DNA from 2 places in the Pseudoalteromonas sp. 2CM32C genome. Region 1 is predicted to be linked to the other one. Evidence: riboswitches for the same ligand, from Rfam matches in the RefSeq annotation. Region 1 holds a riboswitch; the other holds the start of a gene.
What was found. A riboswitch is a leader RNA that binds a small molecule or an ion and turns the genes downstream of it on or off. The one in region 1 is predicted to bind lysine.
Positions count from the first base shown of each region.

Region 1 (16,205 bases):
AATTTGGACATTAAAAGAGTCATTAGCTAAAGCAACTAGTCGCCCTATTGCCAAATTACTTAGCCCCAACGTATTTAACGAATTAACCTTAGTAAGCTTGGCCGCAAGCAGCCAAGTAGTAAACACGCAAACAGAGACGTTTGATTTAACCTTAGTGCATAAAAAAAGCACCGACTGGCGGTGCTTTGTGTTAACCGATGTCTCGCTTATACCAATCCGCTAAATTAAGTGATCTATTTTGAGGATAGATAAACGTGGTGATAGCTAGGCAAAAAATTCGTTATTTAGTTGTTCTAAATGAGAATTTTTTAACGCAGATAGCGACACTTTTAGCCCCTAAAAATGATTAAGTATTATTGCGAATTGATATTGCTAGTTAAGCTTCTAACAAACGGCTATGAATAGCCTGAACCACATTATCAGATTCACTTTGCTCGACTAAAAAGCATAGGTTGTGCTTGCTTGCACCATGACAAATTAAGCGAATATTAAAATCACTTAATACCTGCATTAAGTTCATTTCGTGTTGGCGAAGTTGAATCTCAGAGCCAATAAGTGCCACCAGTGTTAAGTTGTTTTCAACCGACACATGGCAAAATTCAGCAAGCTTATCTAAACACGCTTGGTCGAGCTCTGGGCGCGACGCGTTAGGCGCATTATCAAGCGTTATTGCTACACTAATTTCAGACGTAGTTACCAAATCAACCGATATATTAAACTCGCTTAAAATAGTAAATACACGGGCTAAAAAGCCACTAGCCAATAACATTTCAGGGCTTTTAAGGGTGAGCAAAATTTGATTTTTACGTTGGGTTACCGCGCGAATTCCTGGCTGCTGCGATTTTTCACGCTCTATCCACGTACCACCACGTTCAGGCTCGCGGCTTGATCCAACAAACACATTAATATGACTACGGCTAGCGGGTAAAATAGTAGCTGGATGCAATACCTTTGCACCAAAGGTAGCCATTTCAGCGGCTTCATCAAAGCTTAAGCGAGCAATGGGTGATGCCTTTACACATAATCGCGGATCGGTACTAAAAATACCCACAACATCAGTCCAAATATGTACGCTTTTGGCGTTTATTGCCTCAGCAAGTAAAGCGGCACTGTAGTCGGACCCACCACGGCCAAGCGTTGTTGTTTGTCCAAATTCGTCACTGCCAACAAAACCTTGGGTTACAATAACTTGATCATCTAACAGTGGGATCAAATATTCTTTAGCAGCTTGTGCTGTTGCGCTAACATTTGGCGTTGCTTTTCCAAACTGACTATCTGTTTTAAGTACTTGGCGTACATCAAAGCGATCGGCATTTAACCCTTTTAAACGCAGCACTTGCGCAAATAAGTACGACGATAAACGCTCACCAAAGCTAAGTAACTCATCGTGCTGCTGATCAGTTGTCAGTGTTTCAAGCGCTAGCGTTTGGAATGCTTTTAAAGTTTCGTTAAAACCTACGGCTAAATCGGCATCAAGCGATAACTCATCTAAAATAGCCTGTTGAATGGCTAGCACGCCACTAATGTGTTCTTGGCGCTGCTGTGGGGTGATGCTTGATTTACACAGTGCAACCAAATGATTAGTTACGCCGGCACTGGCGCTTACAGCAACAATACGCACGCTTTTATCGGCAACAATAATTTCGCTACAACGACTCATCGCATCAAAGTTAGCCACACTGGTTCCGCCAAATTTGGCAACGATGTAATCTGATTTAACGTCCGATACTGCTTGCGGCACTGATTGGGTAGTCATTTAGTCTCCTTTTGCGGTATCCAAACCGCGATAAAACAAGAAGAACTTGGCAAGTGAATGCTTGAAGGTAAATCCACTGCCAGAAGCTCTCCACCTAGATTGGTGACAGTTTTGAGGATTCAGCCCCATAAACCGAAAAACAACATCGACGTAACGTTGGTTTTCTCGGCGAGTACTTCCCTCTTTAATGGTTATGGGCGTTCGTCACCTACCATTAAATACCTAAGTATCGCACCTCTTCTGAATGTTGTATTAACCAATGGCTAATAAAACAAAACCCCACTATAAAGTAGGGTTTGAAAGTTAACGTTTAGACGTCTAGCTGTCAAGCGTTTTAATGCGGTTTGTTAAGCAAAACTTAAACAAACCCGCCCATGTAATATGCGCCCGCATAACCCACGGTATAACTTACTAACAAATAGAGCGACAAACGTAAGTAACTCATAAAAGTTAGCTCTTTTACTTTACTCATAGCAATAATACCCGCAGCCGATCCAATAATTAACATAGATCCACCAACACCGGTTGCATAAGTAAACGATAACCAATCTTGCTGGCTCATTACTATATTGGCTTTTAGTAAAGCAGCAGTGAGCGGTACGTTATCAACCCCGGCCGACAAAATACCCATTAAGTAGTTAGCGTACTGTGGCGCCATAACGGTGTAAAGGTCGGTAAACTTACTTAGCATTCCAATCTCTTTTAATGCACCTACCAATAATAAAACCCCGACGAAAAACAGTAAGGTGTCGTATTCTATGTCGCGTACGTAGTCGATAATATTTTTGTTTATGTCTTTTTTGCGCATTAAAAATTGCGCCACTAAAAACATGATTGATAAGCCACATAAAAAAGTTAATAAAGGCGGTACACTGTAAATTACACTCAGCGCAAGTATGCTTATAACTGTAGATACAAAAATAACTGCAATGGTGATATCGGTTTTTTCTATGCGTTTTTTTCCAGATTTTGAAAAGGTTACATCCCCTTTCATGCCAATACTTAGCATTGCTGCTAACAGCATAACGCTAATAAATGCAGGCGCAATAAGCAGTAATAAGTTAGCAATGGTTACCTTGCCATCTAAAAATATCATTAAGGTTGTTACGTCACCGGTAATTAACGACACACCCCCGGAGTTAACACCAAACACAATAAGTGTGGCATATTTTATGAGTTTTTTAGGCGGTAGCTTTAACGACATAACTACAGCAAGCGATATTAATGTAGCCGTTACGTTGTCTGAAACCGACGAAAACAAAAAGGCAAATACCCCAACCAAAAACATCAGCTTGCGTTCGCTAATACTTGTTGGCATCACTCTGTGCACAATATTTTCGATAAACCCCTTTGAGTTTAAATAAGCAACAAAGGTCATGGCGGCCATTAAAAACAACCACAGCGATGCTATCTCTAAAATATTTTCGTTAAGGAGTTCTTGTACTTGCTCTGGGCTTTGCCCATGCAAAGGGAAAATAAACAGGAGGATCCAGCAAAGCGTGCCAAAAAAAAGCGTGGTTTTAGCTTTATTTACATGGATGATATCTTCTATAACAATCAATAAAAATCCGATCGCTATCAGGGTTAGAATAATCGTGGAAACCATGGGTATTAAATAACCTTTGATATTGTTTTAAAGAACACACGCAAAGTCCCTCTCGACGTGCCTATTTTCGGCGCGAATGTTAGCACTGCGGCTATACAAAAACTATTATTAAATAGTCTTAAAAACGAATACCATATACAGGCTAGATTAATTAGAATACGTAATAATGAGACGCTTCTAAATTCTCAATAATAAATTACTAGGATGTTGTAACACCTTATGATCCCAGCTAAAAAGCGACTAAATACCCTTAGCGAACATTGGGGAGTTTTAGAGCTATTATTTAAACGTTTTAAAATGGCCGACTTTAGCCTAAAAGACGTGCAAAATGCGATAAAGCAAAAACAACCCACGTGGAACAACGAGCGCATTTACAAAGAAACAAACCGTTTGCTCAATCAAGATATTTTAATTCCACTGGCTAAATCATCACAGCTTGAAATTAACCGTGCAATTGCTGACTTTGCTACTTTTTTACTGCAAGAAGAGCATTTGGGCCTAGCACAAGAAATTAGCGTGTTAGTAGACGATCTTGCCCGTTTAGGTAATCGTTTAGATAACGCTGGTAGCATGGAAGACTTTGACGATTTACGCCGATTTAGCCGTATTATGGATGATCGGGTACGTAAAATAATGAAGCTCTACGCGCACAACGAAAACGCCATTTTAAATATTGTTGAACAAGCTAAATCAAACAATGCGGTGCAATCACTACAAAAACGCTACAAATCAGTAATTGAAGCCTTTGACGAATACATAGAGCCCATGCTTGAAATGGTCGATATTAGGGGCGATTTTCATGCCTGCTTTACAATAATAGAGCAGCAAATCAGTAAACAAATCGAATTTATTGAGCGCTCTGGTAAAGCATACACCGACAAACGCATGCTAGAACAGCTACGAACTCGCATATTCGAAATGAACCTAATGGGCCGAGAGAGTTTACGTAAAAGTGCCGATATGCTCATGCCCCTGCGCGAAGAGCTACGCCGAAATAACTTAGTTACACGCCAAGCGGCCAAAGTGCTCGGCCTTGTGCGTAAAAATGGCGTAGATAACATGCTAAGCGCTGTACAACCTAATTTTGTAACCGACTCTCAGCGTTATTCGCTTGGGCAACAACGCCATATTATCGCGTACATGGCAAGCTTGGTAGAATTTGAACATGAAGAATATCAACTTCCCGAACAACAAGACGTACCCGCATTTGTAACGCCTAACATTCCTGACTACAACGATGTAAAAACAAGCTTTGCTAAACGCTTTAACAAAAAGCGTAAAAAACCACAGCCGCTGCTGCAGTTTTTAGATGAAAGCTACCCCGAATTAGACGCCGACGAAATGCTCTTTTTATATCAAAAATTAGTCAGTGATAGCGACATTGAAATTAGTCAAAGCGATGAAAAAGCCCGAGTTAAAATTGCCGGCCAACACTTTTCACTTTACCCATTTAATTCTCAGGCATCAGATTCAGCAACTCAGCCTAATACTAAGGCAGATAAGTAATTACCATGACACATATAAACCTAGAAGAACTCACTCACCTGCAAGCAATCAATAAAAAATTAACTGCGGGTTACCACATTTGCGAACAAGACAACGTAATGTGGCAAGAACTCGACCAACACATTGAATCTTACAGCGCACTATTTACCGCATTAGGCCATGACATAAAACACGATAGCCGTGGCTTTTACTATTTTGCCAGCGACGAAAGTACGCCAAATATGGGTAAAATATCTCGCGCTATCGCACTCACTATTTACATTTTAATTGAGCACTTTGCCAATACAGGTAAAGACCCAATGCGCGCCCTGTTTGATGAAGTAAACGATTTAGAACTGATGCAAACCTTAGTGCAAATAAACAAGCACTTGTTTGATCAGCTTGAGATATTTTCGGGCTCAGATTTACGAAAAGATGTTTACCTACGTATGGTTCGTTTAGGCCTTGCCCGTGAAGTAGAAGGCGGCTTTATGCTACAAGCACCTATTCACCGCTACATTGATGCATTAATGGAAGTAAACGAAGAAACCTATATTACAGAGGACGAGGAATGAACAACTTATACGGACTGAGTAAACTCGCCCTACTTAATACCGCAGGTTATGCAAAGTGTGTGATCCCGCTTGATAAAAGCAGCTCTATTTGTGCGCCAAATAATACCGGTAAAAGCTCGGTTATTAACGCCCTACAATTTCCGCTTATAAACGATTTACGCCTTACCGAATGGGACGGGCACGATTTAGATGAAACCCGTAAGTTTTATTTTTCATCGGATCAGTCGTACATTTTACTTGAAGCCAACCTCCCCCATGGCTCGGTGGTTATTGGTGTAGCGGGTCTGGGTAAAATAGCCGGTTACGCGCACCAGTACTTTTGTTATCAGGGCAAGCTCGACTTAGAACAGTACACGCAAGGTAATACCATAATTAAATTTACTAAGCTGTTTAATCATTTAAAAACGCAAGGTTACAACCCTATAGAGCTTAAAGCACAAGAGCTAAACGCCCTACTTACCGGTGGCGCAACGCCCTTTGACGGCGACATTAATTTAAAAATGATCCCGCTGAATAACGTGCAAGATTCCGCTATTTATAAAGAAATTTTTAGACGTATTCTTAACTTACATAAATTGGGCGCAAGCGATGTTAAACGCTTTATGCTACGTGTGTTTGAGCGCCATATGTCAAACTCAAAGGTTGATTTTTACGAAGTATGGCGTCGCTCGTTTGACAAAGTAAACCGGGCTAAGCGCGAATTAAAAGCCCTTGAATCAATGCAAGAGCCAATAAGCGCACTTGAATCAATGCTTGAAAATCAAACCGTGCTTAAAGGTAAATTAGCAGCGTACGCGCCTAAAATTGACCAAGCACTCATTGACTTTGACACCTACCAAGAAGAGCAGCTTAGTGAACTTGGTATAGCACTTGAAGACATTGAACACGAAAAGCACGAATTTGAGCAAAAACAAAGCCTATACGTACAGCAATCGCGCGATATAGAGCGCAAACAAACTCAAATTGAGCAATGGTTTTTAGATTACAGCGCCCTTAAAAGCGAATTTGAACTGGTAAATAAAGCCACAATTAAAACCAGCCTTGGCCAACTAAAACACGATTACGAGTCGCTTTCGCACTCTATTACCAGCGCACAAGGGCAAAGCTTGCACACGCTTGATTACCGCATTAGCGAAACGCAAAAACAAATTAAAAGCTTAAAACTGCAGCTTAAAAACCTGGAGTTTAATTTGTTCACCCGTATGCGCGAAGACCTATCGCTTAAAGAAGTGGAAGAAATATCACGCATTTTAAACCCCGACTTACTTTCGTTTGCCACCACCACTAATGGCGATATAACCATTGATGACGAAGATGCCTTTGGGGAATTTTTATCGTTATTAAGCGATAACGTTAAAGGCGGTGTGCTTACTTTGCCAGGCGCAAGTATTAAACTTAAAAAGCTTTCGCCAGTACAAATGCAAAGCGGCGAAAACAAAGAGCAATTAACCGCGCAGTTAAGTGCGCTTGAACACGCGTTAAAAGAGTTTAAACAACAGCGCGATGTGGCAGCCAATGTTGCCGATAAACAAAAAGAAAAAGACGCACTTTACGACGAGTTAATGAGTCTTGAGGGAGCACTAAAACGTTTAGAGCAATTTGAAGTAATGCAGCAGTCGGTAGACGCGCAAGCCATGCTAAAAGAGCAATTATTAGCAGAGCGCGAACAAGTTGACGATTACCTGCAAGACATTCAAAAAAATAGTGGCTCAATTGCAGACAGACGCTCGTTAATTAAATCAAAGCAAGAGCAAATTAATCGCCAAACTGAGCGCCTTCGCCAAGTTAAAAGTGAGCGAATTGATCACACGCTTGATTTATACAGCGGTAAAGTGACCCCGTACATGATTGATATAACGGTCGATTTTGATAACCTAAGCGACTTAGTACATCACTTTAATAAAGACTGCCAAGAGCTTCGTAACTTTGACATAAACGTGCGTAATACCTATTTGCACGTATATAACGCAGGCATTACTAAGTTCGATAACGAAACCGACGAATTTACTAAATACCAAAAGCTTATTAGCGCATTTCATAACCTTGATAACGAACGCGATGCGGTTGAGCGCCAAGGCCGTGTAGCTCTGACCGAAGTAGCCGCCACGATTAAGGGCTTGCGTGAAGATTTAGACCGCCTTCGCCGCGAAATGAATAGCTTTAATAAAGGCATAAGCCAGCACCGTATTTCTAACCTTCAAGCGTTTAAAATTAACGTAATACCACGCAAAATGCTGGTTGATAGTATCGATACTATTATCAGCACGTCGCATCAGTTTGAGCAAGGCGACACCCTTGATTTATTAAGCCAAGAACCTTACAGCGAAAGCGCGGTAAACGAAGCAAAAGATCACCTGATAAAACTCGCCTCAGACAAAGCAGGCCTTACATTAACTGACTTGTTCGATATTCGTTTTGAAGTGGTAAACCGCGCTGGCGAAACCGAACACTTTGAAAAAATAGACTCAGCCGGCTCAAATGGCACACGTATTACTATTAAGTTATTGTGTGGCATGTTGTTTATTCGTTACTTATTAAGCGATCAGGAACAAAACCTGTACCGTATACCTATTTACATAGACGAAGCGGCCGACATTGACCCGCAAAACCAAAAAGCAATTATAGAAACCGCATTAAGCTTTGGCTTTGTGCCTATATTTGCCTCAGTTAAGCCGCAAATAAGTTGTGACTACATTGTGCCGATTCGTTCGGTAAAAGATGGCGCACAAAACTGGGTAGATGAAAAAGATTGGATAGAAGTAGAGCATTAAATTTTTGAGTGGCTAATTAGTATTAATTAGTCATTCATATTCATCACACTAAACTAATTTTTAGAACCTTTTAATAATACACATTTATATAAGGTGTGTTATTTTAAGGTAATGCATTTTATTGGAGCAAACGTAATGAAAAATATACTTATTGTTGCAGCACTAGCACTACTTAGCGCTTGTACTCAAACCCCAGATTGGGATTACGATAAATCAGCTAACTTTAGTAATTTTAAAACATTTGCTTGGGTAGAAAACGCGAGTTTAACTAAAGACACCAACAACTACCAGATTAACGGCTTAATGGAAAAACGTGTTCGTACTGCGGTAAATAATGAGCTCACAAACACCCTTGGTATGACATTAGTAGATCCAACCCAAGCTGACGTACTAGTTAACTATCATGCGTCGGTAGATAAAGAATTAGAAGTAGATACATTTAATACTGGTTACAGTAACCGTTGGGGTTACTGGGGTACTGGTTTTCAACGAGACACAACAGCGCGTGAATATGAAGTGGGTACATTGGTTATCGATATTGTAGACAGCGCATCTAATCAGTTAATTTGGCGCGGTGCTAAAGAAGGCCGTTTAAAGAAAAAACAATCGCCAGAGCAACGCGAAGCGTCAATTAAAAAAACAGTCGCAAATATTTTAAGCAACTTCCCGCCGCAAAAGCAGCAGTAATTTTAAAGTTAGTTTTTAAAAAGCTCACAGTATGTGAGCTTTTTTGTGGGTGTTTATTTTTGTATTACGGTTTTAAATAACGACCAGCTACGCTCGTCATTTCAGCAAACTGACTATCTACAACACCACGTTGAATTTATTTTGTAGGCGCTAAGCTTGCTTGCGCGAGAAGTAATAGCTTCTAATTACTTACATAGCGCTAAGCATCAAGTTTACAATTTATACTTATACAATAAATCTAGCGGTATATGGCAGTAATCATCGGGATGGTTAGTTAATCGGTCTTGATGCTCTGGATCGCTTGGTACGTAATTGGTTAACTGCTCTACCTTTACTGCAATCTTATCGGCATCGCTGCGCTTATTTATATAATTGCGTGCAATATTTAAATGGTTTTGGCTTTTGCTATAAATGCCCGTCCGGTATTTAGGGCCTACATCTTCCCCTTGCTTATTAATACTATAGGGGTCGATAATTTCAAAAAAATAGTCAAACAGTTGATTGAGTGAAACAACACTTGAGTCAAACGTTACCTTCACACACTCGGCATAACCATCATATTCTCCTTGCGTGGTATTACTTGCGCCGTTAGCACGCCCAGCTTGGGTTGTTATAACGCCGGGTAAATGTTTCATAAATTCTTGCACGCCCCATAAGCAGCCGCCGGCAAAATAGAGTGTATTGTGTTGCTGAACTGTCATCGTTTATCTAACTCAATAAAGTTAATTAAAAATACATGTGTATTGTAACGCGTTAATTATACAAATGATTATCAAATGCAGATTTTTATAATTACTGTACAATAGCGCACAAAATTGCACTGACTAAGTTAAGCTAGCCCACCCGCTTTATATAGTTTTTATTAGTGCCTAAACACATTATGAGATACACCATGAATCGCACTGAGCATTTTATATTTTCTGCACTGCTGTGCAGCGTTACACCTTTTTCTTATGCGCAAGCTACAAGCAACACCGAAACAGCAATAGAACAAATTACTGTTGAGGCATCGGCCACGGCAAATAAATTACCCGTTGGTACCTTTGACTCCCCCGTCTCTAATTTAGAATACGACCCTCGTGTTGATTTACAATCACGTAATATGGCAGAAGCCCAGGCTGATGTAACAATTCGTGGCGGTATTTTCGAAAACACAGGGTTTAGAGTCGGCAGTGCTACCCTACTCGATCCTCAAACAGGTCATTACGTTGCTGAGCTCCCAATTGCACCGCAAATGCTAACTGGACCTTACGTTTTAACCGGGGCCGACAATGCCTTAAACGGTATGAACAGCTCTGTGGGATCGATTTCGTTTGGTTTTAAACCCATCAAAACTGGCGGCAATGTCTCTGTAGGTACCGGTACAAACGACTTTAACTTACAAAGTATTTACGCAGGAATAAGCACCGATGTCGACGATGCTAAAAATTGGCAGCTGGGCTTTGAGGGCGAATATTCTCATTCACAAAGTGACGGTTCAATAGAAAACGGCGATCACGATTTTAATCGCGCCTCTGCGCGCATACAGTTAATAAGTTCGGATTCGCAAACCGATGTGCTGTATGGCTCACAAGAAAAGTTTTTTGGTTGGCCAAATATGTACACACCATTTGGCGTAAACGAAACAGAAGAACTAGAAACCCGCTTACTCATGCTTAACCACCAGCAAAATTACGCAGATAATAGCCATTTTGAAGTATCTGCCTATTACAGAAAACACAACGACCATTATATATTTTCTCGTGAGAATCCAAGCGCCTTTGAAGCATTTCATGAAACTAAAGTAAAATCGATTGCGGTATCAGGAAGCCATGCACAAAACACCGCGTTTGCAGTAAATTATTCAGCGCAATATATTGAAGATGAAATAGAGTCGACCACACTTGAGAATAATTTTACCTCACGCACTTATTACAAACTGAGCGTATTACCTGAATATAAAATCGACCTTAAACAAAACCAGCTATTAACACTTCGCCTAGGTGCGGCTTTTGACGACACAAACCGAGATGACTCTGAGTTATCGCTCATTGGCGATATTTCACTAAACACTCAAAACAGTGATGGCTCTGAGCAAACCGTTTACTTATCGTATGCGCAAGCGAGCCAAGTTGCAGGCTACACCGCTATTGGTGGCAGTGATCAAGGCGGGTTATTTAGAAGTAATTACAACCTTGAGCGCGAAACAACTAAAAACCTAGAGCTTGGCTATTTAATACAAGAGCAAACCTGGCAGCTTAATTCAGCAGTTTTTTACCGAGAGGATAACAACCTAGTCGATTGGACTTTTAGTTTTGACTCTAGCTCTGCCCGCTTTGCTAATCCGGTAGACATAGACGCCACCGGCGTTGAATTTTTTGCGACTAAGTATTTTGATACAACTGAGCTCATTGCAAGCTACACCTACTTAAATAAGTCAGAAAACTATGGTGATGCAGATATCGACGCCAGCTTTTACGCGTTAAATTTTCCAGATCACCGTGTTACCTTAGGTGCAATTTGGACACCAAACGACCTAATAGAAATGAGGGTTGATAACGAGTGGCGTAAACAGCACGAAAACGCACTACGCAATGGTAAAGACACCGCGTTATTTACGCAATTGTCGCTAAAAATTACGCCAACCGTAATCAATAATTTATTTATTACATTAGCTGCAGACAATGTATGGGATGAATCGTTTGAAGAAATACCCGGCACGCCAGGGCGAGGTGAGCAATATACGTTAAGTGCAACGTATAGTTGGTAGACATTAAATTCAGCGTTTACAAACTTAATGTTTACCTTAGTTTGTAAACGCTGTGTTGGTTTATATAAAAACGACTTTTAGGCAAAATATATTGCACAAAGAGAAATGAGTGAGGAGTAAATGAGTAAACCTAACCTCATATCGCTTTCTTAATTGATTTACGTTTATGTCTGAAAAATTAAGTATCCAATGATGTTAGACCAGAACAGCTCGCTTAAAAGACTTCACCAATTTGTTTCTCTTTATGCACTTGATCTTTTACAAGAGGCTGCACTTCTAACGTGAGCAAGCTCTACTTCTACAATAAAGGCAATGCCGGGCTTTATTTGTGTTCTAAGTCGAATTCGGTGGTGTGGCCGTCGCCGTGGATGAGTTGATAGCGGGATAGGTCGCCGTTATCTAACGTTATTAGGCTTATTGCGGAGTCGCTTACTAAATACTTTTGGCCTTCGCCTAGGGTTTGGTGTTTGTCTACTTCCATGTGCCAGCGTTTGGTGAAAAAGTTAAGCGGGCTTTTGGGGCCGTATAAAATAGAGTCGAGTTTGTCTAGTACGTTTATTAACTTACGCGGAAATTCGTTTTTTATCCCACTTGCGGTGAGCTGCCATATTCTGTTTGGGTGATCACCAAAGCGCTTTTGCACCGAAAAACAAAACGAGTAATGTACATCGCCCGATAAAATAAGGGTTTCGTTTGGGGTGTCGGTGCGTCTAAAGGTGTCGAGTAGTTTTTTAGCCGAGCCTTCGTGGGCCATCCAGTTTTCTACATCAACCATCAGTGGCTGGCCGCATATATTAAAAGCCGCTTGAATGGCTTCTATTGATTTAACGCCAAATACTGGCGCGGGCGATACTATAATGACTTTATCGTGACTGAGTAGGCTTTCTTCAAGCTCTGTAAGGCGTTCCCAATCGAGCAGGCCTGATGGCTCATTAAAATTACTTTCGTTACGCCAGCGGTGTGTGCGGGTGTCGAGCACCACAACTTTAGGTGTTGTAGTTAACTCGTAATGCCAATGGTTAAATTCGTTTAGGGGTTTATCAAACGCTTTAAATTGCCATTGGTTGTTAGCGCTTAAGCTTTGTTTAAATTGCGGTATTAGCGCGCTTGTTTTTGTTAGCGCATCGTTACCCATACCTTGGAACAACCAGTAACTAATAAGCCCATTATTTATTATGCGTTTACTGCTTGGGTTTTGGTTTATGGCTTGCTCCCACCCTGCGGTGAGGTTCCAATCGTCGGTTACGTCGTGATCGTCAAACATCATTAACGTCGACACATTAGCAAATAATTTTTCTACTTCATTCAGCCCTTTAGCATAGCCAATTAACGCCGATTTTTCGGCATTAAAAATACGTTGATGCTCTGGGTTTTGCCCCGTGTAATGCGCGTTTTGTAAATCAACACATTGCCAGGCAGCGGCGCTTAAATTAAGTAAATAAAGCGCTATAAATTCTTCAAAGTGAATAAGGTGGTTAAATGCTTTTACGCTTGAAAAATGCGGCTCGTCTTTTTTTAGCCAGTAGCCCACACCCAGTTTTGAGCGCTTTTGCCACGGGGTTTTGGGTAAAAAATGGTGCCTGTTGTAAAGCTGCTCATTTAACTGCTCTGGCAGTGGCAACGCCATGGGTTGCTCTTTATAAATACCCAGTTTTTCAATAAGCTGATGAATAACCAATAACATAGGCCCTGCTACATCGTCGGCGTAAACTTGGTCGCCGCTTAACAGCAATAATTGTGCGCCGGGTGTATTTTGGCTGCGTTGAGTGTTTTGCCATTGGCTTGATGTTACTAGGCTGTCTTTTGCGGGATGATGCGCGTTTCGGCACGAGCCATGTAATATGCTATTTAGTTTATTGGGTATAACAAATGCTGGAGTTGCTTGGTTGCTGTAAGCCCAAGCAGATAGGTCAACCTCATTGCTATTTATTATTAATTGATACGCTAGTAAAGTGTCGAGCGCAAAAGGTGTACTTGCCGGTTTTACAACTACAAAGTGTAAATAAAGGCGTTCGCCTAGTGTAATGGTTTGCTGCTCGCTAACACTTTGCGTATTGAGTATATTAATTTGGCACTGTGCGGGGGTTGACGTTGCAAATACTATGCACACGCCTGTTTGCTCAGCGCGGCGCACCATTGGCCCCATAAGTAACATAGGAAGTTGCGCCGCGTGAGTCGTCATATTATTAGCCTTTAGCTGCTAATTTAAATAGCGAGTAAAAGTTATCGGTGGTGGCTTTAGCTAGCTCGTTAAAGCTAATGCCTTTTAACTCACTAATGTAATACGCTACATCTTGCACGTAAGCAGGCTGATTAGTTTGCCCACGGTGCGGTACGGGTGCTAAATACGGCGAATCGGTTTCTATTAGTAGTCTGTCGAGTGGGATTTGCTTTACTACATCTTTAAGCTCTACTGCATTTTTAAACGTTACAATGCCTGAAATAGAAATATAAAAGCCCATATCTATGGCTTTTTTAGCCATGTCCCAGTCTTCTGTAAAACAATGCAGTACGCCGCCACAGTTTTCGGCATTGTGCTCGCGCATTAGGTTAATGGTGTCGGCACGGGCGTCGCGTGTATGAATAATTAGCGGCTTTTGTAGTTCGTTTGCCACGTCAATGTGGCCTACAAAACTTGCTTGCTGTACTGCATGCGTGTCTTTTGCGTAGTAGTAATCTAGGCCTGTTTCGCCTATGGCAACTACTTTATTGTGTGACGCTAAATCAATTAATTGCTGTTTGTTAAGCGCGTCTTTTTGATCGAGCGGATGCACGCCACACGATGCCGATACATCGTCGTAGTGCTTAATTTTATCAAGCATACTTGGGAATTGGTCAAGCGTAACGCTTACACATAAAAAGTGTTCAACCTGTTTGGCACGTGCTTGGTCTAGCACTTGGTCTAGGTTTAAATCGAGTTTATCAAAGTCAAGACGGTCTAAATGGCAATGCGAATCTACAATCAAAATTGGGCCTGTTTTTTACTACATGGTGTAAGTTGGATTACCGGAGTTTAACATAGTCCCCAGTAGTTTTTCGATCTTGGCGTTTAGGTTTGTTTTGTCGTCTAAAAAGCTAATACCAATGCCTGGCGGGTTTGAGCTTTGCGCACCTTGTGGGGTGATCCACGCAACCTTGCCGGTTACTATGTCGTCTTCTAGTGCGTCGGGAAGGGTTACACGTAACGCCAGCGAGTGCCCTACTTCGTAACGCATGTTAGTACGCACAAATAAGCCGCCTTTTTTTAAGTAAGGCATGTAACAGCGATATAATTCGTCTAGGTCGTCTATATCTACTAATAGCTCTTGCATGGTTAATCCTTTTATTTATTACGTAAAATGTACGCTAATCGCGATAAGGCAAGCGGTAAATTAAGGCCGAGAATTTTTGTGTTATTTTGCAAAAATTCGCTGAGTGCTTGCTGCGCTTCTTGATACGCTTCAAAGCTCATACCTTGTAATAATTGCTGTTTTAATTGCTCGCTTAAAAATAAGGTAAATATACGAACCAGCTCCGGTTGTTTATTTATTATATCGACTAACGCTTTGAAATTATGGCTTTGTTTAAACTCAGTTGCAAACTTATAAAGGGTATCTATATTTTGTAACTGGTTTTGCTCTTGCCACTGTTTTACTTGTAATGGCTGGCTATAAAAAAGCGGTAGCCAAGGGTAATTTTGTATTTGTAACGACTCAAGCCATTGCTGCGCTAGTTGTGTACTTGTTACTTTTACGTCGGTTTTAGCGCATCGGCTTAAAATAGTGGCTGGCAATTGCGCAGGTTGGCTTGTGGTTAATATTAAAAACCGGCTATTGCTTGGCTCTTCTAGCGTTTTTAACAAGGCGTTAGCCGCTGCCATGGTCATTTTTTCGCAGTTTTCTATTACCACTACTTTGTTGCCATTTTGCGCCGCTGAGTGGTTCATAAAATCGCTAATGGCGCGTATGTCGTCTACGCCAATGCTTTGGCCGTCTACCTGGGTTATGCGCTTGTCGGGGTGCGTACCCGCAAGGTTAAGCGAGCAACTTTTACATTGCCCACATGGCGCTAAAATACTGTTTGATGCGGCTGTTTGCTGGGTAATATTTTGGCATAACAAGGCATTGGCTAATTCGTCACTTAAGGCAAACTTACCTACACCCACAGGCCCACAAAACAATTGGGCATGATGAAAACGCTGACCACGAAAGCTTTGTGCTAAGTGTTGCTGTGTTTCATATAGCCAAGGTAGAGACATGTTATTTTAGCTCTTCAAAAAAAGTACGTAATACGTTTGTGATATCGCGATGTACTTTATCAATTTCTTGATTGGCATCTACGGTTTTAATTGAGTTGTCGTCGCTTGCAAGCTCTAGGTAGCGCATGCGTGTACGCTGAAAAAACTCAATAGCTTCTTGCTCTATTCGGTCAAGTTCACCTCGCCCTTTAGCACGTTCAAGGCCAATTACTGGGTCTATGTCGAGATAAATGGTTAAGTCGGGCTTTAGGCCTTTTAATACCATAGACGATAACGACGCTAGTGTATTTGAGCTAATGCCACGCCCGCCGCCTTGATACGCCTGCGACGATAAGTCGT
Region 1 is NZ_JALNTI010000004.1:207,889-224,093, forward strand. It holds gene MTF67_RS10260 (4'-phosphopantetheinyl transferase superfamily protein) at 1-223, shown strand, start outside; gene lysC (lysine-sensitive aspartokinase 3) at 377-1,756, opposite strand; lysine riboswitch at 1,832-2,004, opposite strand; gene nhaD (sodium:proton antiporter NhaD) at 2,115-3,362, opposite strand; gene MTF67_RS10275 (hypothetical protein) at 3,582-4,868, shown strand; gene MTF67_RS10280 (hypothetical protein) at 4,874-5,422, shown strand; gene MTF67_RS10285 (ATPase) at 5,419-8,193, shown strand; gene MTF67_RS10290 (DUF4136 domain-containing protein) at 8,329-8,880, shown strand; gene MTF67_RS10295 (peptide-methionine (S)-S-oxide reductase) at 9,093-9,581, opposite strand; gene MTF67_RS10300 (TonB-dependent receptor) at 9,773-11,629, shown strand; gene MTF67_RS10305 (alkaline phosphatase D family protein) at 11,952-13,811, opposite strand; gene MTF67_RS10310 (YchF/TatD family DNA exonuclease) at 13,816-14,595, opposite strand; gene MTF67_RS10315 (PilZ domain-containing protein) at 14,614-14,940, opposite strand; gene MTF67_RS10320 (DNA polymerase III subunit delta') at 14,952-15,866, opposite strand; gene tmk (dTMP kinase) at 15,868-16,205, opposite strand, start outside.

Region 2 (16,205 bases), on a different contig from region 1:
GTGTGAAATACCTAACACAATAGCCATTTCATCGCCCCAAAGTACGTTTTCTGGATCCAGGTAATTTATCCAAAAAATTTCAGGCTCATAGTTGGTTTCACGAAATGGCGATGAAATCTCTGAGTTATAAATTTGCCAATACGATTGCAGCGTAAAACCAAAATACAAGGCTTGGTCTTCGTCAGAAAATTCGTCAAACAAGGGAACCTTGATTGAAAGTTGATATTTTGCTTCTAAGTTATCGAGCGTATCACCGTCTTGTTCATCGGTGAGCTCATCAAAACGGTCGAAAGGACGATCGTTAGGATGCGATACGTATGATAATGGCAATATGTAATTACGTTTGTGGGGTGTGATTACATTACGATTTTTTTTACCAACCTCTTCACGTGCTTGGCGTTTATCGAGTGCGGTCAGTTGTTTGTTTTCTTCCAGTGCAGAACATTTTTTACGAAGCTCATCGAGTGTTTGCTTGCCATCGCCCCCAATCACTTCATTCAAAATACATTGCTTAACGAGTTCTATACTGCTGTCTTGCTCGTTTTTTTGTACTTCTTCTTGCGCAAATGCTGCGGTACTTAGTAAAGCTGAAAGGGTGATCCAGTGGCGCCAGCTCATTGTAATTCCTTGTGAGTATTGGGTAGGTTGTGATTTATTTTATTATAACGCTTTTTACATTAGGTACAGTGAACTTTTACTGAACTGTTTACATTACGTTAAAGGCGGTACTAACAGATCAAAAGAAAAGCGGCCAAAGCCGCTTTATCTAATGTACATTAACTTAGGAGTTTAATGTACTCTCACGCAATGAGAAGGGTGAGCTATAGCTCAAATACGTTTGTAAAAAATTTATACAACTCAGTGCCTTGATTAACGCTTGCTGAGGCAAAGTGCAAAATAGCGATAGCATCGCAATCAAGAGACAGCGTTTGTAATGGTTGTTCACTTAGGTAGCGTTCCATACGTAAAATATGTGCGATGGGCTCGCCTGCTTTAATATGACCACCAAGTGGTGCTATATATTCAACCATGCCGCCAATAGGGGCGTAATAGGCAAAGTAGTCATCTAGGTTACACGCATAGCGAGTTATATTAGCTGGTTTATGCGGTGCATCTACTAATACGTTCTTATGATTTAGGTAGCATAATATGCTCTTTGCATCGTTGAATGCTTCTTTTAAATCTATTTTTTCTTGGCTTCCTAGCTCAACTGTAAAGGCTTCTACCTGCACGTTGAATGATCGCCCTTGCGCGCTAAGTGCATCACTTAAGTGCCACCATGGGCAAAAGCTAGCTTCATCCATAGCGCCATCAAAGTCGCTTGGGATCAGCAGTATATGTTCAATATTAAAATAACGAGCACTGTCGGTTGCATAGGTTGGGCAATATAAATGCTTACTTGAAATAGGGCCTGTGTGTAAATCGAGTACTATGTCGGCTTGGTGCGCAAGCTTTTGCAGGTTAAGCGCAATGCGTTTACCGGTATTGAGTAAATAAGCTGGGCCGTTAAGTTTGGCATCTATTTCATCAAGCAGGGCTTTTTTAAAATTACTTTTTAAAGCTGCATCGTCGTACTGGCTATGCTCGTGTGCAAACTGGGTAACTAAATCACTATTGTAGTGATACATACGGTTCCAGTTAGTGCCCGTAATAGGGTCGAATCGGCCAAGGGTAAACTCCCCTGATTTTTGATTGCAACCAATAGGGTTAGCATATGGTACTAAGGTAATGTCGCCTTTTAAATTGAGCTGTTTTAACTGCTCTAGCAGCTGAAAAATAACCGCGTTACCTTGTACCTCGGCGCCATGCATATTGGCTTGAATATACACGCTTGGCCCGCTGCCATCGCCTTTTAAGCGATACACCGGAATAGTTAGGGGTAAGCCGTTTGCTACTTCCCCTACTACAATGTTTTCTTGGCTAATGGGTGTTGTTATGCTCATGTTTATTACCTTAAGTAGTGACTGGCATCTTCTGCTTGGCGCACACACGTGAGCTCGCCATTTTGTAACACATATTCTGCGGCTAGTTCATGGCATAAAAAGTAGGGCATGCTTTCGGTAAAACCATAGGCGCCACATTGGCTAAACACCAGCCAGTCTTGCTCTTTTAAATCGCTTGGTAGGGGGTGCTCGCCTAAGCAATCAAGGGCAGTACATAATGGGCCATATAGGCTCATCGCTTGTTCTGGCGCCGTTGATTCGCGCAATAACGCCGCAGGAAAATCTTGGCTTGTAACAGCAGGACGCAATAAGTGGTTAATACCACCGGTTAAAATAACTTGCTGTTGGCCGTAGTTTTGTTTGCACTCTATTACGGGGTTAGCATAATGACCGCATTCGCCTACAGCGTAACGACCAAGCTCCATCCAAAGCTCGTCTACACCCGCCTCTTTTTTAATTTTAGCAAGCGCGGCTATAAGGCCATCCCATTCAAGTATTGTCTCGTTTTGTGTATAAGGAATGCCTAAACCGCCGCCTAAATCGAGAATTTTAAGGTTTATATTTAAGTTATTAGCCAAGATGGTCAGCGGTGCAATCATTTGCGACCACAGCTCGCTTAGCTTTTGCGTGCTAAGCATGTTGCCCCACTGAAAAATATGCAGGCCATCAAAATTAAGTGCTGGGTAATCGCCAGTATTGAGCGCTTGCCATTCATCGCAGCCAAGCCCAAACGGAGTTAGGCTGTCGCCGCCTAGTGGGTTTTTTTCACCTTCAGGCCAGCGTAGTTGCACACGCAATAAAACTTGCAGCTGCGTATTTTGCAGCTGCGCTTGTTGGTTTAACCAACGCACTTGATTGAGGCTTTCGGCAACAAAAATACGTACGCCGCGCTCAATAAAGTGTTTAATTTGTTTAGGGCTCTTTGCAGGCCCTGTGTTGAGCACGCGCTGCGAACTAATACCTTGTGCAAGGACTTGTTCAAGTTCACCTTTACTTGCTACGTCAAAGTTAAAGCTTGCACTATCTAAGCTTTGAATAATCTTAGAAAGCGGGTTCGCTTTTACTGCATACCAAAGTTTTACATCGGTTTGCGCAACTAAGTGCGCAAGGTGTGCGTTTAGTTTATCTAGGTCGTAAACAAAAAAAGGTGTATCAAGTTGCTGTGTAAGCGTATTAACAGCGGTTTTGATTGGCGTGCTCAAAAAGCTCATTATCGTAAAACCTCTTCTAGTAATAATGATGCATCGCTTTGTTCGTCGCGGTATTTAACAATTAACGCACACGACATGCTTAAGCCTTGCTCTCGTGCCCATTCGTTAGATGCCGGGCGAGAGCCAGGTATTACAATTGCGTATTCTGGAATTGGCTCGCCTTTATCTAGCTGGCGCTCGTTTACGCAGTCGTACACCGGAATGGTTGCAGATAAGCGCACGCCTGGTGCAAGTACAGCGCCTTTTTTAACGACTACGCCTTCAACAATGACACAACCTGCGCCAATAAACGCATCGTCCTCAACCACAACTGGGCTTGCACCAATTGGCTCAAGTACACCGCCAAGTTGAACGGCTGCGCTCAAATGTACGTTTTTACCTACTTGTGCACACGAGCCCACTAACGCGTGGCTATCAACCATAGTGCCTTCGTCGATGTATGCGCCAATATTTACGTACGCTGGTGGCATAATAATAGTGCCTTTAGCTACGTAGGCACCACGACGAACGCTTGAACCACCTGGTACCATACGCACGCCGTCGTCAGTGCTAAACTCTTGCGGTGCAAGGTTGTGCTTGTCAACAAACCCGCCTGCAAACTCGGTGTTAGTGCCATTTTTAAAGGCTTCTAAAATGCCTTGTTTTACTTCTACGTTAGCTTCCCATTGACCGCTTTCGTTTTGTGATGCTGCGCGTACTGCGCCCGATTCTAAATTATTAAGTAGTTCTAACCAGCTCATTATAAAAACCTGTATTTAATGCCAAGATAAAATGGTGTCGTTTGCAGTGGTAATGCAATCGGTTTGCGTTAACTCAAGATGCGTTAAAGGCGGGCGCAGCAACGGGCTACTTAAGCGGCCTTGTTGGTGCATTAGCACTTTAACGGGAATAGGGTTTGCTACAGCAAATAGGCTATCAATAGCGCGAGTCCACTGAGCAAATAAATTGGGGTGTTGGCCACTTAAGCTGCGTTTTACAAATTCGTGTGTTTGCAAAGGCCACGCGTTTGCCGCAACCGATACTAAGCCTTTTGCACCTGCTTGGGCAAAGTAGGGCATAAGTGCATCGTCGCCACTGTATAGCGCTAAATTAGGCGCGGCTTGTCGGTATGCTTCAAATTGGGTGATGTTGCCACTGGCTTCTTTCAAAGCCCACAGTTTTGGGTGCGCTTTTAAGTTTTCAATGGTTTCGATAGGAATGCTTACACCGCTGCGCCCAGGTACGTTGTATAACATACACGGATGCGCGCTTTCGTTTAATAAGCTTTCGTACCAATGTGTTTGACCTACAGCCCCTGGTTTTGCATAAAGAGGCGAGCCTAATAAGTAGCTGTGAATAGGTAATTGGTTACAGTAGCTAACCCATTCTTTTTGTTGGGCCAAGTTACTACCACCAACAGCAACCATAAGCGGTACACTGGGTTTTAATTGGCACACATGCTCAACAATGCCTTGCTGCTCATTAAGCGTAAGGGCTAAGCCTTCACCTGTGCTACCGAGCAGTAAAATACCGTTGTGTGCTGCTTCTTGTTCGCTAACAAGTGTTGTGAGCGTGTCGTAGTCAACATTACCTTGTTGATCAAACGGCGTAACAAGCGCTGTCCACAGTGCGTAGTCGTCTAAATTGAAATTATTGATCATCTCTTACGAACCTATAAGGTGTTCGAGATATTAAAGGGGCTGTATGATGTGAGCCGCATTAACGTCGTTCGAACAGTATTCGAAGAGCGAATGGGCTTAAAATAATAGGGCGCACGGCCTTATTATTTAAGACCAGAAGCTCTCCACCAAACTAATAAGCTGTTTTAAAACAGCTATTGGTGACAGTCGCTAGGATTCAACCTAGTCGCCCGAAGTAATTGCTTCGCAAAAGCGTTTACCTCTCGGCGGTATTCCCCTGACGTATGCTCACTGGAGTTTGCGCTCCTAACATACGCTACCTGAATAACGCACCTCTTCTAGCCCTTTGTATTTTGTTTAACCGCAAAAGGTTTAACAAAATACAATTTAAATAGGGTAATTGCGGCGATTAAAACATTTTAGCCGTCTAGGTGTCAAGTTGCAGGATAAAGATTAGTTCATCGAAAATGTGGGTGGTTACGTATTGGCTGCTTTTCTCGTAAACTAACCCTATGAGCAGCGAGGTATTTAATAAGTATGGAAAAATTTAGCGATATTTATAAGCGAGCAGTAGAGCGAAAAGGCTCTGAAAAAATGCTTAAGTTATTACTCGCAAAACCCTTATCTAAAAAAGCATTAAGCACGTTAAGTGACGACGATTGGCTTGAAGAATTTACCCGAAAAGTTTTTCAAAGTGGTTTTTACTGGTCGGTAATAAACAGCAAATGGCCGGGCTTTAGAGAGGTTTTTTGGGAATTCAGCGTTGATAAGCTATTAATGATGCCGCCCGATATGCTCGAGCAAAAAGCGAGTGATGAGCGTATTATTCGTAATTATAAAAAAGTGAAAACAATTCCTGAAAATGCCTACATGATCCACGAAATAGCACAGGAATATGGCAGTTTTAGCAAGTTTATTGCCCAGTGGCCAACAGATAATATTATTGGTTTATGGGCGCATTTAAAAAAACACGGTGCCCGATTAGGCGGTAATACAGGCCCTTATGCCTTAAGAGCACTTGGCAAAGACACTTTTTTACTTTCGCGAGATGTAGAGAGTTACCTAAGGGCACATAAAATTATTGATGGTGGGCTGCAAACTAAAAAATCACTCACTGCTGCGCAGGCATTTTTTAACGAAATGCAAAAGCAAAGTGGTTTAAGTATGCAAGAGCTAAGTTTAATTGTGGCCTATGGTGTGGGTGACAATCGCGTAGGTATACGTCAACAGTCAGGAAATTAACCATGAAACTAGTGCCGAGATACACAGACATAGCAGATAATTTCGCAATAGAAGATCAACCATCAAGCGTTGCAGCTCCGCAACTGCTTTTGTGGAACGAAGCGTTAGCAAAGCAGTTTAATATAGGTGTTGAGCCGCAGCTGCGCCCTAGTACCTTTGCAGGCAATGAATCACAGCAAATAAAGTCGGTAGCGCTTGGTTATTCTGGGCACCAGTTTGGTCACTTTTCGCCGCGTTTGGGTGATGGGCGAGCGCATTTGCTTGGTGCTATAAATGACGATAAAAACCAGCTGTGGGACATTCAGTTAAAGGGCTCAGGCGTTACCCCGTATTCTAGAGGTGGCGATGGGCGATGTGCATTAGGCCCTGCTATTCGTGAATACGTAATGAGTGAAGCTATGCACGCATTAGGTATTCCCACTACTCGTTGTTTGGCTGTGGTTGGTACCGGCGAAGCGGTTTACCGTAATCCGCCTCAACCAGGGGCTGTTGTTACTCGCCTAGCAAGCAGCCATATTCGTGTTGGCTCGTTTCAATACTTAGCAACCCAAGGCGATGCTGAGGGATTAAAAAAATTAGCTGATTTAGCAATTAAACGCCATTACCCTGAAATAACGAGTAAAGGCCCTGAGCGGTATATCGCTTTTTTGACAGCAGTCATTAGCAATCAAGTGAACTTGATTATTAATTGGATGCGCGTTGGGTTTGTTCATGGCGTTATGAACACCGATAACACGCTCGTAAGTGGCGAAACTATAGATTATGGCCCGTGTGCAATGATGGATAGCTTTGATTTTGACACCGTATTTAGCTCTATAGACAAGCAAGGCCGCTACTCTTTTGGTAATCAGCCAAATATGGCGAGTTGGAATTGTGCTCGCTTAGCTGAAAGCCTTATCCCATTAATTAGCGATGATGAAGAAAAAGCAGTGTCATTACTTACTCCAGTTATACATCATTTTTCAGAGCAATTTAATACTCAATTTACAGTAATGTGGAGCAAAAAATTAGGCCTGGCTGGTGCAAAAGAGGGCGACAAAGATCTTGTTTCTGAGCTACTAACATTATTGCAAGCACATCATCTTGATTACACCAATACTTTTGATGCACTGACGGAGTTTGTGAATGGCAATGCAACTATTCCAAAAGAATTAATTGAGTGGGCGAATAAGTGGCAAAGCCGAACAAGTAACGATAGCTACAAAACCATGCGAGCAGCCAATCCACGTATAATTCCGCGAAATCATATAATTGAAACAATATTAGCTGAATATAATGAGCTTGGTTCAAGTAAACTGATGAGCCGTTTTGTAAAAGTAGCTAATAAACCGTACCTGTTCAGCGATGATATGGCCGAATTTCAAGAGGTACCGTCAAATGATACCGACTATAAAACTTTTTGTGGTACTTAAGTGTTGTAAAATAAGATAAGTTAATGATTATAAATAACGATATTTTAGCACAGAGATGTTCATTGATTGAGCAAAGCAAATTCCGGTGTTACTATCTAAACATAAAGATAAGTTAGTTTCATTGTGAGCAAGAACAATTGATTGAGTTGTCTTTGTGTCTTCTGCAGATTATCGATTTATATGATCAACTAGTTGGTTTCTAGCTAGGTAAAGTTTTAAATTTCACCTAAACTGATTTGTTGGATATCGTTATATCGCATTGAAAAAAATTATAAACTTTATTTTTCGTTAAGTATTGATTAACAAAAGTTGAGTTAGTCTGTATAAAACTTAGTGAGCTAGTACTTAATTAGCCACAATTTATTAGTTGTTAAAATGGGAAGAAAACAATGAAATTAAAATCACTAACTATTGCAATTGCGTTAGCTGCAACTAGCGTATCTACTTTTGCTGCTGACAAGCAAGAAGGTTTCTACATTGGCGCATTTGGCGACTACTACGATGCGTCTTGGGAAAATATGAGCGCACAGGCTGGTCTTGACGTAAACGAGTCGACTGGCTTTGGTCTTGAAGCGGGTTACCGCTTCAGCGATTTTTGGAGTGCTCGTTTAGAGTATGCAGATCTTGATTTCAATGCATTCGACAAAGCCGCTGGTAACCGTAACAACATCGACGGTAGCCGTTTTGGTATTGATGCGCTTTACCATTTAGATGGCGGTCCTTTCTACGGTTTAGTTGGTATTAAATCAATGGACGTTGTTGATGACAACACGTTCTTAAATGCAGGTGTTGGTTACAGACACTTCATTACTGACAACTTATTCGCTAACGTTGAAACTGCTGTATACCAAGGTATTGATAAAGGTTACACAGATGTTGGCGCTAAATTAGGTATTAACTATTTCTTTGGACAAAACACTATGCCTGCTGAGCCGGTACAGCCTGCGCCAGAGGTTGTTGAAGTTATGGTTGAGCCAGCAGACAGCGACAATGACAACATTTTAGATGCTGATGACAAGTGTCCTAATACACCAATGACAGATGCTGTTGATGGTACTGGTTGTACTCTATATGAAGATAAAGAAGTAACTGTAAGCTTATTAGTTACGTTCCCTAACGACAAAGCTGCTGTATCACAGCGTTACTTAGACGACATCGATCAAGTTGCATCTTTCTTAAAAGATTATCCAGATACAACCGTGCTTTTAGAAGGTCACACTTCATCAGTAGGTAAAGCGACTTACAACAAAATGCTATCTAAAAAGCGTGCTGATTCGGTAGCTAAGCAACTGATAGCTGACGGTATTGCATCTGACCGCATTACTACGGTAGGTTTAGGTGAAGAGCGCCTTAAAAATGAAGCTAACACAGCCGCTGCACACGCAGAAAACCGTCGTGTTGAAGCGCACATCAAAACAATCAAAACAGTAAAAGTTTTACGTTAATAGATTATTTTGATTATAAAACCCAGCTTATGCTGGGTTTTTTTATGGCCGCCATTTATGCTGCCTACCTAAATAATAATGATTATTACTTAACAAGTATTCATGGAAATAGAATTTCCCTTAACTACTATTCATAGTGTTTATAGTCGGTATAATCAGTTGTGTAACTGGATGGATTTTCATCTATCTATAAAAGCTTTATAATTACGCGTTAGAATACTATAAGTATTGGGTAACAAGTGCGCATGAAGCGCTACCGAATACTTTCACGTCACCAAGAGGGCAATATTGTGCTACAAGAATATCGTAAACACGTAGAAGAACGTGCCGCGTTAGGTATCGTACCAGCGCCATTAGATGCTCAGCAAACTGCTGATCTTATTGAATTAATAAAAAACCCACCGGCAGGTGAAGAAGAATTCATTTTAGATTTATTAATCAATCGTGTACCACCAGGTGTTGATGACGCTGCTTACATCAAAGCAGGCTTCCTAGCCGCTGTTGCTAAAGGTGAAGCGACTACTTCTCTTATCTCTAAAGAAAAAGCAGCTGAATTATTAGGAACAATGCTAGGCGGATACAATATCGCGCCAATGATTGACCTACTTGATGACGAATCATTAGCGCCAATCGTAGTAAAAGGCCTTTCAAACACATTACTTATGTTTGATGCTTTCTACGACGTAGAAGAAAAAGCCAAAGCAGGCAATGCGTTTGCTAAGCAAATTATCGAATCTTGGGCTGCAGCTGAATGGTTTACAAATAAGCCAGCAGTAGCTGAAAAAATCTCTGTTACTGTATTTAAAGTAACGGGTGAAACAAACACCGATGACTTATCACCTGCACCAGATGCATGGTCACGTCCTGATATCCCACTTCATGCTTTGGCAATGCTAAAAAATGAGCGTGATGGCATAAACCCAGATAAAGCAGGTGAAGTAGGTCCTATCGTTCAGCTTGAAGAACTAAAAACTAAAGGCTTACCACTTGCTTATGTAGGTGACGTTGTAGGTACTGGTTCTTCTCGTAAGTCAGCTACTAACTCTGTGCTTTGGTTTATGGGTGATGATATCCCATTTGTACCAAATAAACGTGTTGGTGGTGTATGTTTAGGTAACAAAATTGCACCTATCTTCTTTAACACAATGGAAGATTCTGGCGCATTACCAATCGAGTTAAATGTTGACGAGTTCAACATGGGTGATCAAATTGATATTTACCCATACGAAGGTGTTGTTAAACGCCATGGTACTGATGATGTTATCTCTACTTTCGAACTTAAGTCTGACGTAATCCTTGATGAAGTTCGTGCTGGTGGTCGTATTCCACTTATCATTGGTCGTGGTTTAACAGACAAAGCACGTACATCTCTAGGTTTAGGTGCTACCGATGTATTTAAAGTACCAGCAGTGACTGAAGAGTCAGACAAAGGCTTTACACTAGCGCAAAAAATGGTTGGTAAAGCATGTAACGTAGCCGGTATTCGCCCAGGCCAATACTGTGAGCCTAAAATGACTACTGTAGGTTCGCAAGATACTACTGGTCCTATGACACGTGATGAGCTTAAAGACTTAGCATGTTTAGGTTTCTCTGCAGATTTAACAATGCAGTCATTCTGTCATACCTCTGCTTACCCTAAACCAATTGACGTAAACACGCACCACACGCTTCCTGATTTCATCATGAACCGCGGTGGCGTTTCACTTCGTCCAGGTGACGGTGTAATTCACTCGTGGCTAAACCGTATGTTATTACCAGATACTGTAGGTACTGGTGGTGATTCACATACACGTTTCCCATTAGGTATTTCATTCCCAGCGGGTTCTGGTGCAGTAGCATTCGCAGCAGCAACAGGTGTTATGCCACTTGATATGCCTGAGTCTATTTTGGTTCGCTTTAAAGGTGAAATGCAGCCAGGTATCACATTACGTGATCTTGTTCATGCAATCCCTTACTACGGTATCAAAGAAGGCTTATTAACAGTTGAGAAGAAAGGTAAAATCAACGAATTCTCTGGCCGTGTACTAGAAATTGAAGGCGTTGAGCACTTAACTGTTGAGCAAGCGTTTGAGTTATCAGATGCATCAGCAGAACGTTCAGCGGCAGGTTGTACTGTTAAGCTTTCTAAAGAGTCTATCTCTGAGTACCTTGAGTCTAACATTGTTATGCTTAAGTGGATGATTTCTGAAGGTTACGGCGATGTTCGTACAATCGAGCGTCGTATTACTGCAATGCAAGATTGGTTGGCTAACCCAGAACTTATGGAAGCTGACGCGGATGCAGAATACAAGCACGTACTTGAAATCGACCTAGCTGATATTAAAGAGCCGGTACTTTGTGCTCCGAATGACCCAGATGATGCGCGTTTACTATCTGACGTTACAGGCGAGAAAATCGATGAAGTATTTATCGGTTCTTGTATGACTAATATTGGTCACTTCCGTGCCGCAGGTAAATTATTAGATGGCTTTACTGGTCGTATTCCAACACAGCTTTGGGTTGCTCCACCAACGAAGATGGATAAAGACCAACTTACAGACGAAGGTTACTACGGTATCTTTGGTCGTGTTGGTGCACGTATTGAAACTCCAGGGTGTTCACTGTGTATGGGTAACCAAGCACGCGTTGCAGATAAAGCAACAGTTGTTTCTACCTCAACACGTAACTTCCCTAACCGTTTAGGTACAGGCGCAAACGTATTCTTAGCATCAGCAGAACTTGCTGCAGTGGCGGCAATTTTAGGTAAATTACCTACTCCGGCTGAGTACCAGGAATATGCAGCGAAAATCAATGCAACGGCAGCAGATACTTACCGTTACTTGAACTTCCACCGTATGCCTCAGTACACTAAAAAAGCAGACAACGTAATTATTCAGCAAGCTGTTTAATTTATAGAGTTTGAATAAAAAACCCGCTTCGGCGGGTTTTTTATTGTTTAAATATAATTTAGATTATTCATGCTTTAATAGCCTTATACTGAATTAAAATTAAGTATTTTTCACATTTAAGTTGGATAATAAAGCAATAATTCCTCGCTACATGCATTAAAATCTCTTTTAATATTCTCATTATTTTAGGCGAGATTTCATGACTGCATTAAACAACCAGAATTTACTGCAACTTCGTTTTATTAACCAAGCAAATATTGATTTGGTTAAGCCTTCTTTTGATAACCTACCTGCAAATCCATATGCAGATGGCGAATTTCGTAAGCGTCGTTATTCAGTAATTAAATTTCAAGATGGTGAGCTAAAATTGCAAGCTGCCAAAGCATTTGTTCAAGACGATTCGATTAATACGTTTCAAGGTAACGTTGAACGTACTTACGAAAATTTAGAGCAAAGCCTACTTGAATCAGATGGCATGAAAAGTATTGTCAGTGAGTTTTGCCAGCTTACCGGTATTGATGAAGATCGCGATATTGAAATACATCAATTTAGAATGTTAGCCATTGATAGCGATACGCCAGCAGCGCCTGAAGGCGTGCATCAAGATGGTTTTGATCATGTATGTATATGCGGTGTTTCGCACGAAAACTTAGAAGGTGGCGAGTTACTTGTATACGAAAACAAACAAGCTGAGCCATGTTTCAAAATGGAAATTAAAGACGGCATGTTTGCGCTTATAAACGACCGCCAAGTTTGGCACAATGCAACGCCAATGAATAAAGTTGATGCTAGCAAACCAGGTTACCTGGATTGCTTTGTACTTACCTCTTAAGGAATGCTCATGAATATAGCGCAATTACGTGAGCAGTTTCCGGCATTAATGCAAAGCGTTGATGGTAAATCGCCGATATTTTTAGACGGCCCTGGTGGCTCTCAAGTGCCGCAGTCAGTGCTTAATGCAATGTCTGCTTATTTAGGACACTACAATTCAAACCTAGGTGGTGCGTTTTTTTCAAGCGATAAAACTGTTGAGCTAATGGCAAATGCACGCCAATCTGCAGCCGATTTACTCAATGCGCCAAGTGCTCAAAATATTGTGTTTGGCCCAAATATGACAAGCCTTACCTTTAGCTTTAGCCGAGCTATTTCGCGCGACTGGCTAGCCGGTGATGAGATTATTGTTACTAACGCCGATCACTTCTCAAACGTGTCATCATGGCAGCAAGCCGCAGAAGATAAAGGCGTTAAGGTTAATACTGCCTTGATTAATGAAGCCGATTGCAGCCTAGATATGATGCAGTTTGAAAGCTTATTAAACAGCAAGACTAAGTTGGTGGCTGTTACCTATGCTTCAAATACTACAGGCTCAATTAACGATATTGAACGCATTATAGAGCTAGCTCATGCTGTAGGCGCTCTTGTGTATGTTGATGCGGTACATTATGCGCCGCACGAGCTTATTGATGTACAAGCCCTTGATTGCGACTTTTTAGCCTGCTCAGCGTATAAGTTTTTTGGCCCACACTTAGGGATGGTGTACGGTAAAAAAGAGCATCTTGAAGGTTTTACGCCTTACAAAGTAGAGCCTGCTAAAGATGTAGCGCCGGGACGTTGGGAAACAGGTACCCAAAGCTTTGAAGCAATGGCAGGCTTTATTGCCGCTGTTGATTACATTGCTGCAATTAGCGAGCTTGATGATGGCCATACACGCCGTGAAAAGCTAACAGCTGCGTTTGCTAAAACTAAACAGCACGAGATGGCGCTCAGTGAACACTTTTTAACGCGCTTAGTTAATTACCCTCGTATAAAGTTGTACGGTATTGATGACTTTGATCGATTAAACGAACGTACCCCTACGTTTGCTTTAACATTTGAAGGGCTTAAGCCACGCGCCGTTTCAGAGTTTTTAGGCAAACAGCATATATGTGTGTGGGATGGACATTTTTACGCGCAAGGTTTGTGTAAGCAATTAAACGTGCTTGATACAGGCGGTGTAGTACGTATTGGTTGTATGCATTACAACACAGTCGAAGAGCTTGATAAGCTGTTTGATATGTTTGACGAGCTACTTGGTTAAATAGGTCGTCTACTAAATATATAAATAAGCCATAAGTGTTACTTATGGCTTATTTATTGGTTTAGCTTTTAGGTGCACCATATATTTGCTCTGCACGGTTAAATAGCACCCACGAGGTTAAAATATACTTATCGTTTGATACTGGCTTATTACCCCTATGTGTATGCGTAAAGTAGCCAGGCGCTATCACCATGGTGCCTTTTTTAGGGGCTATTTTACGGTTTTGATAATAAAACTCCGTTTCTCCACCTTCCTCGACATCGTTTAAGTAAAACATAAATAAAAGTACACGATGCAGGGCTTCATTGTGTTGTAACTGAGGATACACTTCGCTGTGCCAGTAAGGATAACCCCCTTTATTTACCTCGTATTTCTGCGCTTGGATATTACCTAATCTAAATATTTGCTGCACAAGGACTGGGAGCTGTGGCTTACCCACTTCATCAAAATTTTCTTGAGTTAAATCTACTACTTCCCCCGTTTTTGGATGATAAACCTTTAAGCCAAATGCGCCAATCATCATAAAAATATGTTCTTCAATATAGTTAAAAACATGTTGTGCAGTCGTTTGTTGTATATGTTTTAATTGCTCTGCGTATTCGGGGTGACTATTTAGGTGCAGGTCGTGACTGTCTTTTTTCTTTAAATCAACACCGCCTGAAGTAACCCCTTGTTTTACATGCGGGCTTTGCGTGAACGTATTAATAAAGTTATCGCAAAAATCATCGCTCAATGCGTTTTCATAAACGCGAATAAAGTCCGTCATGGTTTACCTTTGTATAATTATTTTTGGATTAATATGTTTATTGAAAAAGTGATACCGCGCTTTAGCGAAACAGATGCACTCGGACACATCAACAATACCGTACTCCCCGTGTGGTTTGAAGCCGCTCGCGTCCCTATTTTTAAATTTTTTACGCCAGATTTAAACCCACATGACTGGAAACTAATCATTGCCAAAATAGAAGTGTCGTTTGTGGGGGAGTTATTTTATGGCCACGAGATCACGATTAAAACGTCTGTAGATCACATCGGCACAAGCTCTTTTGTACTCAAGCAAGAGGCATTTCAGCATGATAAATGCTGTGCAATTGGAAAGGTTGTAATGGTCAGATATAACTTTGCTGAAAGAGCTAAGCAAGCTTTGAGCACTGAAGAAAAAGCAGCACTTGAGAAGCATATGGCTTAATTTACAAACCGATACTGCAGTGTTACGTACATTTCAACTTAGCCAATTATAAAAAAGGTACTCAGTATTAACGTTAAATAAATAGCGCAATTGTAAATTTTATTAAAAAATTTAACGTTTTTTAATTGAGTTACCAATATGAGTTATATACTATTTATAATATATATAGCTGCCTTATCTAACTAATATAGTTTTCTAGGTAACTTTTGAGGAATGTGCGTGACGATGACAACCATTGATAAACCAATGCAGGTTATACAGCTTAGTGACTCTAAGAATCTAACAGCCGAAATATTGCCATTTGGTGCAATAATTAAAAGCATTAAATTTAAAAACCAAGAAATGACGCTTAGCGTCGACGATCCTCAGTACTATCTTAAAAACCCATTCTATTTAGGCGCTACAGTAGGTCGATACGCTAATCGTATCGCTGAAGGGCGTTTTAACTTATCTGGCTCGCAGTATCAACTGGAAGCAAATAACGGCCCTAATAGCCTACACGGCGGCGTTAAAGGCTTTAATAAAGTACTTTGGCAAGTAACCAAACAAACCGACAATGAGGTTGAGCTTTATTATTGCTCAGTGGATGGCGAAGAGGGTTTTCCTGGAGAGTTAAAAGTATGGCAAACCATTACTGCAGAAAATGGGCAGCTTCTACTTAAGTTTAAAGCGACTTGCAATAAAGAAACTCTCGTTAACTTCACTAACCATTGCTATTTTAATCTTGAGGGCAGTGATACTATTGAGAACCATTTACTTCAGGTAAATGCGACCCACTATTTACCCATTGATGAGCACAGCATCCCATTGGGCGAGCCTGCCCCCGTTGCAAATAGTTGCTTTGATTTCATCAAGCCAAAATTAGTTAAAGATGCATTCACGCAAAGTCACACCCAATTAGATGCAGCTAATGGTTTAGATCACTGCTATGTATTTGAAAACGACGACAGCCTTCATACCATGGCTACTTTAACGTCGCAGCAAACCGGTATTAATTTAACACTCAAAAGCACTCAGCCAGGTATGCAATTATACACAGCTAATTTTGTTAGTGACCCTTTTAAGGCACGACAAGCACTTTGCCTTGAAGCGCAAAATTGGCCTGATGCGCCAAATCGCGAAAATTATCCTAAAGCTAATTTATTGCCTGATGAAGAATATAGTCAGGTTATTATTTAC
Region 2 is NZ_JALNTI010000010.1:63,354-79,558, reverse strand. It holds gene MTF67_RS15750 (phospholipase A) at 1-618, opposite strand, end outside; gene MTF67_RS15745 (succinylglutamate desuccinylase/aspartoacylase family protein) at 822-1,943, opposite strand; gene MTF67_RS15740 (PLP-dependent decarboxylase) at 1,949-3,154, opposite strand; gene MTF67_RS15735 (2,3,4,5-tetrahydropyridine-2,6-dicarboxylate N-succinyltransferase) at 3,154-3,894, opposite strand; gene dapA (4-hydroxy-tetrahydrodipicolinate synthase) at 3,910-4,794, opposite strand; lysine riboswitch at 4,923-5,119, opposite strand; gene MTF67_RS15725 (DNA-3-methyladenine glycosylase I) at 5,311-6,015, shown strand; gene MTF67_RS15720 (protein adenylyltransferase SelO family protein) at 6,018-7,427, shown strand; gene MTF67_RS15715 (OmpA family protein) at 7,817-8,872, shown strand; gene acnB (bifunctional aconitate hydratase 2/2-methylisocitrate dehydratase) at 9,163-11,760, shown strand; gene MTF67_RS15705 (2OG-Fe dioxygenase family protein) at 11,960-12,592, shown strand; gene MTF67_RS15700 (cysteine desulfurase-like protein) at 12,602-13,837, shown strand; gene MTF67_RS15695 (2OG-Fe(II) oxygenase) at 13,899-14,603, opposite strand; gene MTF67_RS15690 (thioesterase family protein) at 14,637-15,026, shown strand; gene MTF67_RS15685 (aldose epimerase family protein) at 15,252-16,205, shown strand, end outside.
Region 2: linked by a shared signal. The riboswitch ahead of dapA (4-hydroxy-tetrahydrodipicolinate synthase) and the one ahead of lysC (lysine-sensitive aspartokinase 3) in region 1 are both predicted to bind lysine.